2 regions of the Furfurilactobacillus sp. W61-4 genome follow, and region 1 is predicted to be linked to the other one. Evidence: riboswitches for the same ligand, from Rfam matches in the RefSeq annotation. Region 1 holds a riboswitch; the other holds the start of a gene.
The links. A riboswitch is a leader RNA that binds a small molecule or an ion and turns the genes downstream of it on or off. The one in region 1 is predicted to bind thiamine pyrophosphate.
Positions count from the first base shown of each region.

Region 2: another riboswitch for thiamine pyrophosphate. It lies ahead of AC27FN_RS07885 (ECF transporter S component); the one in region 1 lies ahead of thiW (energy coupling factor transporter S component ThiW).

Region 1 is NZ_BAAJNZ010000005.1:40,930-46,212, forward strand. Features, by position in the region: gene AC27FN_RS07310 (quinone oxidoreductase family protein) at 1-18, opposite strand, end outside; gene AC27FN_RS07315 (SHOCT domain-containing protein) at 196-471, shown strand; gene AC27FN_RS07320 (zinc-binding dehydrogenase) at 928-1,968, opposite strand; gene thiW (energy coupling factor transporter S component ThiW) at 2,087-2,593, opposite strand; TPP riboswitch at 2,701-2,800, opposite strand; gene AC27FN_RS07330 (matrixin family metalloprotease) at 2,983-3,726, shown strand; gene AC27FN_RS07335 (MarR family winged helix-turn-helix transcriptional regulator) at 3,952-4,479, shown strand; gene AC27FN_RS07340 (rhodanese-like domain-containing protein) at 4,482-4,853, shown strand; gene eno (phosphopyruvate hydratase) at 4,957-5,283, opposite strand, start outside.
Region 2 is NZ_BAAJNZ010000005.1:169,119-174,401, reverse strand. Features, by position in the region: gene AC27FN_RS07895 (energy-coupling factor transporter transmembrane component T family protein) at 330-986, opposite strand; gene AC27FN_RS07890 (ATP-binding cassette domain-containing protein) at 983-2,410, opposite strand; gene AC27FN_RS07885 (ECF transporter S component) at 2,439-3,020, opposite strand; TPP riboswitch at 3,146-3,234, opposite strand; gene AC27FN_RS07880 (ECF transporter S component) at 3,435-4,046, opposite strand; gene AC27FN_RS07875 (hypothetical protein) at 4,096-4,413, opposite strand; gene AC27FN_RS07870 (nucleoside hydrolase) at 4,642-5,283, opposite strand, start outside.

The sequences.
Region 1 (5,283 bases):
TAAAACGGCTGCTTTCATAATTGACCTCTTTTTGAAATTAATTGTACCGTCATCGTATACGTCCAGCAAAATGAATTCAACACAGACGCTCCGACCGAATGTCCAAAGTTGAAAAGCCGTCATCCTCGTCGAACTGTGGAAAAGAGCGTATACTAACTGTCAAAATCAGTTTAATTAAAACAAACGAGGTAATTAATGATGATGTGGCATGCATGGATGTTTCCCATGATGAATGGTGGTTTTGGCTGGTGGAGCTTGATGATGATTCCATTCTTTCTCTTTATGTTTATCTTTCCGCTCATGTGGCTTGGTCGCATGTTCTTTGGCTGGAATCCACGACACCATCACAACGGCGCCCGTCATCATGGCGACTATAAATCAGCGCTTGAAATCTTGGACGAGGAGTACGCCAAGGGCAATGTCAGTGACGAAGATTATAAGACACGCAAAGCTAATTTACTCGATCACTAAACGACAGCTGGTTACGGTCGATCTAGATAAATTCGTAAATGAAGCATAACCAGAAAGAAACCCATCTTCCAGCGAGGAAATGGGTTTCTTTTGATTAGTGGATATTGTCGAATCAAAAAGCATTTTTTGTCCAGCTACACAAGCCTGATGTCTGTGCCTAGCCAAGGCCGCCTAATTGGCAAAAAACGCCAATTTGCCGACCTCCGCTAGTGCTCAACATCACCCAGCTTGCTTCGCTTTGAGTTGTTTGTCCAGCTACACAAGCCTATTACCTGTGCCTATCCCAGCCCGATCAATTGGCAAAGAACGCCAACTGTTCAGGCTCCGCTAGTGCTCGGTAACACCCAGCTTGTTTCGCTCTGATTTCTGTTTGTCTACCACCTTGCGACGCCCAAAATCCTTACTTAGCTAACCGATTTTATGAGGACAGTCTGTTCCTCCGCAATTAATAGATAATTAATCAACAACAATTAATGATTTAATTGCTTCACGGTTGGTCATTGCCTGATAAGCCGCATCAATCTCATTTAAGCCAAACCGCTTGGTAAACACTTTACCTGGATGAATCTGTCCATCTAAAACCGCCTTTAAGAGAACTGATTTATCGTACGTGGTCACGGATGCCGGTCCACCAGCGATAATTCGATTGTTATAAAATGAACTGGCCATATCCATCTTGGGTTCATGGGGCAAGCCGACACGCCCAACAATCCCACCGGGGCGACATACTTGCATCGCTGTTTCATTAGATAATTCAGTACCGACACATTCTAAGACTGCATCAGCGCCGGCCCCGTTCGTTAAAGCTAGCACTTCGCTGACAGCCTCATCACCCCGACTAGCAACAATGTCAGTTGCCCCAAATTCAGTGGCTAATTGTTGTCGATCTTGATGGCGACTTAAGGCAATAATTCGCTTGGCACCACGCATCTGCGCTGCAATAACGCCACATAGACCAACCGCGCCATCGCCCACCACGACAACTGTGTCGCCGGCTTGGACATTAGCCACCCGGGCAGCGTGATAACCAGTCGCCATCACATCAGCCAACGTCAATAACGAATCGAGCATGGCCTCACTGTAATCTGTGGGTTGACCAGGAACTTTAACCAATGCCCATTCGCCATGTTCAAACCGAATTTCTTCTGCTTGCACGCCATGACTAAAGTTAGCCGTGTGACTCTGGCAATCACCATCAAAGCCTGCCCGACAGGCTGCACAATGGCCACAACCGTGCGTAAACGGGGCAATGACGAAGTCGCCTGGTTTAACGGTTGTAATCTCGTCGCCGACTGCTTCGACGATTCCTAATGCCTCGTGACCGCCGTTTTCCGAATGATGTGGTTTCTCTTCCAAGCCACGGTAAGCCCACAGATCTGAACCACAGACACAAGTTCTAACCACGTGCAAAATGACATCGTCAGGCGCTTGAATCGTTGGTCGGTCAACATTTTCAAGCGCAACTTTCCCAGGTCCCATAAACATCGTTGATTTCATTTGAATCCCCTTCGCTTCTTAGATTTATTTCAATCAACTATGATTATCGACCTTCTAGTTTGGTGATTCAACTCGAGAAACATTCACTCGTGTTGCGTTGTCAGGAGGTCCCTTGTCGTCATTCATCTAAAAAATCGCTTTTTTTAATGATTGTCAACTGCCGTAATGTTTTAACAACTAGCGCGCCTAACAAACTGCCAACAAGTGCTGATGGGGTAAAATATGGAACATAAAACCAGAAACTAGGTAATTTCAATCCATAACCAACCTGCATCACGACAAAGGAAATCATGGCTCCAAATAACCCAACGCCAAGTGTCTCGCCCATTGCAGCGGCCAGAGTCGACCGATTAAATATCCGATATGCGAGCCAAGCTAACACCGGCCCGACTAAAATACTTGTAACTGCAACAGCTGGTCGCCCCTCAAGTAGCATGCGAATCAAACCAACAATAACGGCGGCGGCCGTCGCATAGACTGGCCCGACTAAAATGGCTAGGATGACATCAACCATGTGTTGGAACGGGGCCATATTGGGAAAAACGACGAGGGTGGATAAAATTAATCCGATCAGACTACTAAAGATGGTGAATAACCCTTTGCGTAATTGAACATCTCGCTGCATGTAACAGTCCTCGCTTTCTTTAGTGACAACAACACTTAATCTAATCCTTGCCACCAAAAAAGCCCTTCCAGACAGAAAGGGCCAGCTTGCCGTTACTTACAGAACTCACGACGCGTCAGCCACTTTCCTCCGCTAGTGTTAACTAGATCAGGTTCAAAGGGACCGGGTTTTAACCCATCTCAGCAAACAGCGCCCCTAGTGACAATTTTCGATTAAATTTAAAGACATTTTACCATACTTGCACAAACGATGAACCACTTACTCGTCCGTTTAACCGATGGCCTTTCAAGTTAACAATGACACTTAATTTTTCACTACATTACGGCGGATAATGACCGTTTCATTACATCAAGCGTTAAACTTGGTAGAAATTTTCTGGAGGATTATTTATGCACCGACATCGCGGCTTTATCAGTTTCATAATTATTCTGGCTGCTGGCGTCTTTTTATTTGGTAACCCTCATAGTCCAATTCCGCAAACCACTCGTAATGCGTGGCAGCAACGACTCAATCAGTTATACCAAAATGCACGCCTAAAACTCACGCAACTTAATGAACCATCGATTCGCTCAACCCCTCAGGCCACCAGTCAATCAACGACGAATCAAAGTTCCGTCACCACAGCCACTAGTACTGTTAACGCGACGCCAATCTTGCCAATTATGCAAGGCAAAAAAATTAGTTCAACGTATTATTATCACTACGATACGGGCACGCCGACTAATGTTCACACCGTATTTGAGCAAGCGGTTAAGCTTTACAATGCAACTGGTGTCGTTAAGCTTCGCCCCGGTAAAGGAACTAACTTGCAGAACCAATTGGCCTTTGGCACCTACCATAAACAGATGACCGCTGCGCAACTCGGCTCCATCGAATTAGGCGAAGGCGGCCCACAACTAATTGAGCAGGTTGGGCCAGGCGCTTCTGATGTGGTGATCAACCATGGCTCAGCTCAACTCAATATCACCTATAATCAATCGATTAGTCTATCTGTGTCGATTCATGAACTCGGCCACGCTTTAGGTTTAGATCATAGCCCTGACCAAAACTCAGTCATGTATCCCATTGATCAAGGCAAAACTGCCTTAAGTGATGGCGACGTTAACGCCTTAAAACAGATTTATCAACAATAGCCATCTCGGCAAGCGGTCGCTGAGGATTAAATCATTGGATGGCGCACCCCGGTGATTTATTATCATTTCTTTGATTAATACACCAGCTGCTTCACCCGTTTTTTATGCTTAGAAGGTTCCACTTAAGCTTCTCACTAGCTTCATCGCGCAATTTTTGACAAGGGTAGTGAAAAGTTTTATACTCATTTAGTCAGCCGGCTAACTAAATTAGGGGGGGAGGTTTGCATGAATCACATTGATTTCAAGGATCGGCCAACGAGTCATCGAGTCACAGAGATGAACGCTGAGTACGGCAACTTGGATGCAGATGCGGTCGTCTTATTTCTTCGCTTTCAGGAAGTCGCTCGACGACTGCAAAGCAGTTATGATGATGTCTTGGCTCAATTTGATTTATCGGAGTCTAAATTCATCATACTAATGTTCCTGAAACGAGCAGGTAATACAGGACTGGGCGTCTCAACCATTGCTGAGAAATTGGGGGTCACCAAGGCAACCACCAGCAAACTCGTCCATGCCCTCGTTAAACAAGGCTTCGTGACTCAGACGCCATCTCAAGCGGACAAACGCGCCACCGTGGTAAAAAGCACGCCGCTGGGGCAACGCAAACTGGCAGCTTTTTTACCACATAATTTCAGTACCGTTAATACGATGATGGCCGAGCTTACTCCAGCTGATCGCACTACCCTTACCCAGCTACTGGGAACCCTTGATCATGGTATTCAATCATTAACTCACTCACAGGAGATGTCATAATTATGGAAAATGAAAAAATCGATTTTTTAAAAACTTACCTGAGCCTCTATATCGGTCATCAAGAAATCGTCGAACACTTAGACGATTCTGATTCACCCTACGTTGTTCTTGATATCCGTAACGCACCAGCTGCCATCAAAAAAGATCAAATCAAAGGCGCCCGGGCCATTGCCGCCAAAGACTTGACCGCGCAGCTGGCTACCTTACCCAAGGATAAAACTTACGTGGTTTATGACTGGACTGCCGGCACAACATTAGGTAAAACCGCCTTGTTAATTCTGCTCTCTAATGGCTATCAAGCTTTCGAATTGGCCAGTGCTTTAGAGGGCTGGAAAGGCATGCATTTGCCAATCGAACCAGTGTCAGCTGACTAATTTATTAATAACGGGCTGTCACTATATTAAAAATCGACCTTAAAAGACGCCAAGCATGGCATCTTTTTAAGGTCGATTTTGCTTTTAGGCCATCATGTTCACACTAGTCTAAGGAAATTTGGTTTGGAAAATGCGCTAAACGAGCAGTAGCACCCAATTCTTCTTCAATCCGTAAAAATTGATTGTACTTTTCTACCCGCTCACTGCGAGCTGGCGCACCACTCTTAATCTGACCTGAATTAGTCGCCACAGCCAAATCAGCAATATATGGATCACCTGTTTCACCAGATCGATGTGACATCATCGTCGTGTAATTATTCTTACGGGCTAATCGAATGGCCTCTAATGTCTCGGTCACTGTACCAATTTGGTTGGGCTTAATGAGCAACGAATTGGCCATCCCCATTTCGATGGCCTTACGAATCAACAC
Region 2 (5,283 bases), 130 kb from region 1:
TTTGTCACTATCGCATAATTGTTGATCGACTTTTTTAAGGCTCAGTCCCAAATCTTACATAAGTCATCATTGAAAGCTTATTGTCCACTAAGAACTCACCGGACGAAACTCCGTTGACCTTGAAGTAATGAAAGTGCGGACTTGTCAGATGAAGTAAGCCTTTTAGCAACGGCGTGTTGGATTGATGGATGTCAAGAGCGATGACCAGCGTGATTTCGCCGGTGTGTTTAAATTATTTTCTGCCAACCAATCTTGTTTTTTCGTCAATAAAAAATCGCTGAGCGCAGCCAATTTTGTGCGCCTCAGCGATTTTTTAATGAAACGGGATATTAGGCTAAGCCGCTAAATAGTAAAAGCTGTAGCCCGATTAGTGCGATGCCGCCAACAAGATAGTTCCACCAAGGGATGCTCATGACGGTCACATGAGTCCGCGGAGCATTTTCTGAAAAACCGTGGGAAGTCATGGCCTCGGCCAGATTTTCAGACCAATTTAAAGCCGCAACGATTGCTTTAAATAACAGTTGTGGCGACCAGAAGTGCAACGTGATGCCGCGCATTTGCGCGCTAGCTCGAATGATGCTAACCTCGCTGCGAATTTTAGGAACAAAGTTAAAGGCACCAAGCATTCCGTAGACAAAGGTCGTTGGAATATGAGCATTTTGTTCTAACGAGGCTAACGTCGTAGAAGTACTGGTGGAAAAATTAAATAGACCACCTAAAAACGCATAGGCATAAATCCGGCTGGACATGACCCAGGCAAAGTGGACGCTTTGGGTAGTCGAGAAATAACGGATTGAAAACCAAATCCCGACGGCGGGAATTAATGGAACCAGTGCTAAACGAACGAAAGCTAACATAGGAGCTCGGTGCCACAGCATGGCCAAAATTGAAATTAAAATAATGATGACATTAGCCCAGATGACCGCGGTGAACGAGATCTCAACACCGACGATGAGGACTAAAGCTAATAATAGCGTTGGATTCATAATGAAGCCTCATAAGTTAGGTGTTGCTGATCAAGGTGCAGATGAAGGTCAGCAAAGGTCGCGACGTGCGTTAACTGATGGGTAATCATGAGAACGGTGCGTCCGTCTTCATGAACCGCTTCCTGTAATAATTGCAGCACGGCTTGTTCCGAAATAAGGTCTAAACCAGTGAGCGGTTCATCCAGTAGTAGAGTGGGGGTACCCATAATCAGCATGGTTAAAATTTGCAGTTTTTTCTTTTGTCCTTCGCTGAGTGAATAAACGACTTGTTCATCGCGGCCGGCCAAATTAAGTTGCTCCAGGGCCGTAGTTGTTCGCGCGGTTGTCCAAGCTGAACTGACTTGTTGGCGATGACTCATGGCGAGCTCTTCAGCCACGGTAATATTTAGGAACTGGCTGGTGGCCTGCTGAAAGACTAGGGCCACCTGTTTAGCATACCGCGCGCGTCGTTGCTTGCTGACTTGTTGATCCTGCCAAGTCAGTGAACCATGGTAGTCTTGCAAACGAACGAGGGCGTTAAAAAGGGTCGATTTGCCAGTTCCGTTGGCCCCGGTGACGACGGTCAATTGATTGGCAAAAAGGTCGAGTGCGTCTTGGACGATCAAGGGATGCTGATGCCCAACAGAGAAATTATTCAATTTAAATACCGGTTCAAGCGTGGCGAGATCAGGTAATGATACGGGCTGCTGCTGATGTTGCTGCTGGTCAAAGTCGGCAAAGCGCGCTGTTGCTTCAGCATTATCAGCAAGGTGGACACGTCGTTTGGTTGGATCGAGAATAAACAACTGATTGATTCGCGCCTGGTAATCAGATAAATCGTGATCTGCAATAAGAATAGTTTTACCCTGCTGGTTAACAAGCTTGGTTAATTGAGCCAATAAGAAGCGCCGTGCCGCTGGATCAACATTTGCGAATGGTTCATCTAATAAAATGACTTGTGCATTAAGTGCGACGATAACTGCTAAAGATACCTTTTGCTGTTCACCGCCAGAAAGCGTTGTAAATTGGCGATCGGCAAAGGCGGTGACACCCGAAAATTCAAGGGCCGCCTGTGCTCGTGTTGGAATATCACTCACGGGAACTTGTAGGTTTTCCAAGGTAAAGATAAGTTCTTCGCGTGGGGTTTGCATCGCGAACTGTTCACTGGGGTTTTGAAACATCATTGAGACGATTTGTGCACGTTTGGCGGGAATCATCTCGGCAATAACCTGCTGATTGACGGTCACCGTGCCAGCTGTTTGAATGCCAGTGAAACTAGGATATAAACCAGCAATGAGCTTGAGGAGGGTTGATTTACCAGTTCCAGAAGGACCCGTCAATAGGTTAAAGGTTCCTTTATCGATGGTCAGTGACTGATCATCTAGAATGGGAGAATCTGTTTCATCGTATTTAAAAGTCAGATGGGAAAGCTCAATCATTGTCATTAAGATTACACTTTAAGTTGGTTTGCGATTAGTGACGACTACGATTCAGCAGTTTCGAGCGATCAAGCAAATGCGTGACAGCTGAAACTAATAATGCGCCAAATACCCACATTGAAATGAAACGCGTGATGAATAATGCGATAATCATCCAGAGATGATACTGGTTGTATCCGGATCGGAACAAGTCCCAACCAAAAGTAACGATCGCAGTCGTTAAGGCAGATAACGTTAAACTGAACATGTCGTAACGTCGATATAGTGTGAACGTAAAGCCTAATTCAGAACCGATCCCTTGGACAAAGCCAGAAATCAACGTACTTGGGCCCCATTGGCCACCGATGATTGCTTCAACGGCAGCAGCCAAAATTTCACCGATTGTTGCCGCGCCAATTTTCTGTAACATAAACGCAGCTAGCGGACCGGCCATCGTCCAAATGCCCAGAATAGAATCATTGGCAAACGGCGCTAAGCCAAAGGGCGTTAACAGTGCAGTTAGCCCGTTATATAAAAAGCCGGTAACAAAGAAAATGATCCCCATAAAAATGGCGATGATGGTAATCAGGATCACATCGCGAAGATGCCAACCGTTAGAATGACTTGCTTGTTGCATAAAAAGACCTCCGTTTGGGGTGACCAGCGCAATCAATGTGCCCGCCATGATGAGGAAAAAAAAGACCCCTCACCAGTGTCGAGCCTGAGTGAGAGGTCGTAAATGTCAATAAGACAAATAATCCGCATTCGGATTACGTAACTCCCTTCGCCGGTATTAACCGGATCAGGTTCAATGGGTTTTATCTCAGCCAATGGCACCCCAGTTATTATTTGTGAAGCAACCTAAGCGTAAAGGAAAGTTTGAAAAAAAGCAATAGAAGATCAGATCAGAGCGTGAGCCAGGCCGTTTTGAGCCCGAGCAACAACTGGAAATCACGGACGGGTGGGTTTCACCCGGTAGTGATTGCAGGTTGTGCACAGGGCTCAGGCCTGGCGAGCGCGTTTACATTATGAGTCAGCATGGTTTCAAAGACTAGCCTCGTGATCGGCGGACGGCCAAGATCGCGCTCCCGACGATCGGCACGATAATGACACCCGCAATCATCTCAGCAATGCCATTGACGCCGACTAAGGATAATAGAATCCACATAAAAGTCCCGCTGTGGGGAATACCAGGGAAGTAATAACCAAAGCCGGCGATTGTAATCCAAGAAAACAAGACGACGAGGGCAGTATTGGTAAAGGAAGCCAAGAATCCTGATAAAGTTAGCGCTAACCCTCGATGCTGACGTTTAACAGCGAGCTCTTGGAAGACATAACCAACCACAATGCCAATCATGATTCGAGGAACAATCGCTGTTACCGGGTTACGAAATAAAAAGGCACCTAGATTATAGACTTGGGTCCACGCTTGAATGAGTGACGCGAGTCCCCAGACGCCACCGATGAGGCCACCCCACCAAGGGCCCATCATAATGGCGGCAATTGCAACTGTAAATTGGATAATCGCGATCTGTAGGCCAACGGCGGTTAGGCCAAGGGGAATGTAACCCAAAAAGGGAACCAAGACCTGAACCAAGACAATGGCAATAAATAAGGCAGCTAAAACTAAATTACGTGTGTTTGATTTTGTTGCTGTTTTCATGAGCGATTCCTCACTTAATTTCATTTAATCATGAGTTGATCCGGGCTGATTAGACAACCAGCATCCGGATACCCATCACAATGTTGTAAAACCATAGAATGACTGACAGCAAACATAGAACACCAATGAACAATAGGGTTAACCAACCCAGACCAGCGGTGGCGCCGATTGTTAATCCGTAGACGGCAATGAAAAAGAATAGCATAAAAGCAAAAATGGCTGGAATTAGTTGGCTCCAAAATGCGTGTGCGGCATGATGGGTGATGTCTGGTTGACCCGCGCCGACAATCCATACGATGAGTGGAAAGATAACTGGTAAGAATAAGATGCTGAGGTAACTGAGCGCGTTAACGATCCGATGTTGCATGATGACACCTCCCATGAACAGTTGCCTGAGTTTTGTATACATTCTACGCTAGGAAGCGTTTGTGTGACAAAGTTTTTTGTTCGCCAGTCCGTAAATTTTTGACTAGCGCAACGGACAGTGAATGGCAGAAAGTTGATTATGATTTTTGAGTAAGAATTGATATTGACTTCAACAAAACCACCTCGCCGGTTAGCGAGGTGGTTGTTTTAGCGAGTATTTAGAAAAAGTTTAGTGCTTAGCGAATAAGTTCGTTAGCAGATCCATAAAGTGAGCAAGATAGCGTTCTTTGTCTACATCAACCGCGACACGCATGTTGGTCGTAGGAGCGTTCAACCGCGCTGTGTCACCGATGGTCCGACCGATGTCAGCTGGATTAGCGGCATCGTCGTGGGTAACTTTCATGTTGAGGTCAATGAGCTTAGCGTAAGAATCGTCAATGGAAATGCCAACCGCTAATGGATCGTGAATGGCACAACCGTTTTTGTCGATGTCTAAGTCATAATAAGCATCGATGTAGTAGTCAGTGATGTCAGCGAATTTTTCACCGGCGACAGTGTCCAAATCACGCCACTGTTGTGTTTCTTTCTTAGTGAGCAGTGTTCGTAACGTGACGTCCAACCCAACCATCGTTGCACGTAATGGTGAACGGAAAACCCGATCTGCAGCGGCAGGGTCTTGATTAATGTTGGCTTCAGTAAAGGCAGTGACGTTACCAGGAACGGTTAAAGCACCGCCCATAAACGTCATATTACCAATTAACTTGGCAACTTCGGGATCCTTTTGGATAGCAGCATCTAGATTGGTTTGTGGGCCAGTAGGGACGAGAATCAAGTTATCACCGTACTTGTGAGCCGCGTCAATAATAAAGTC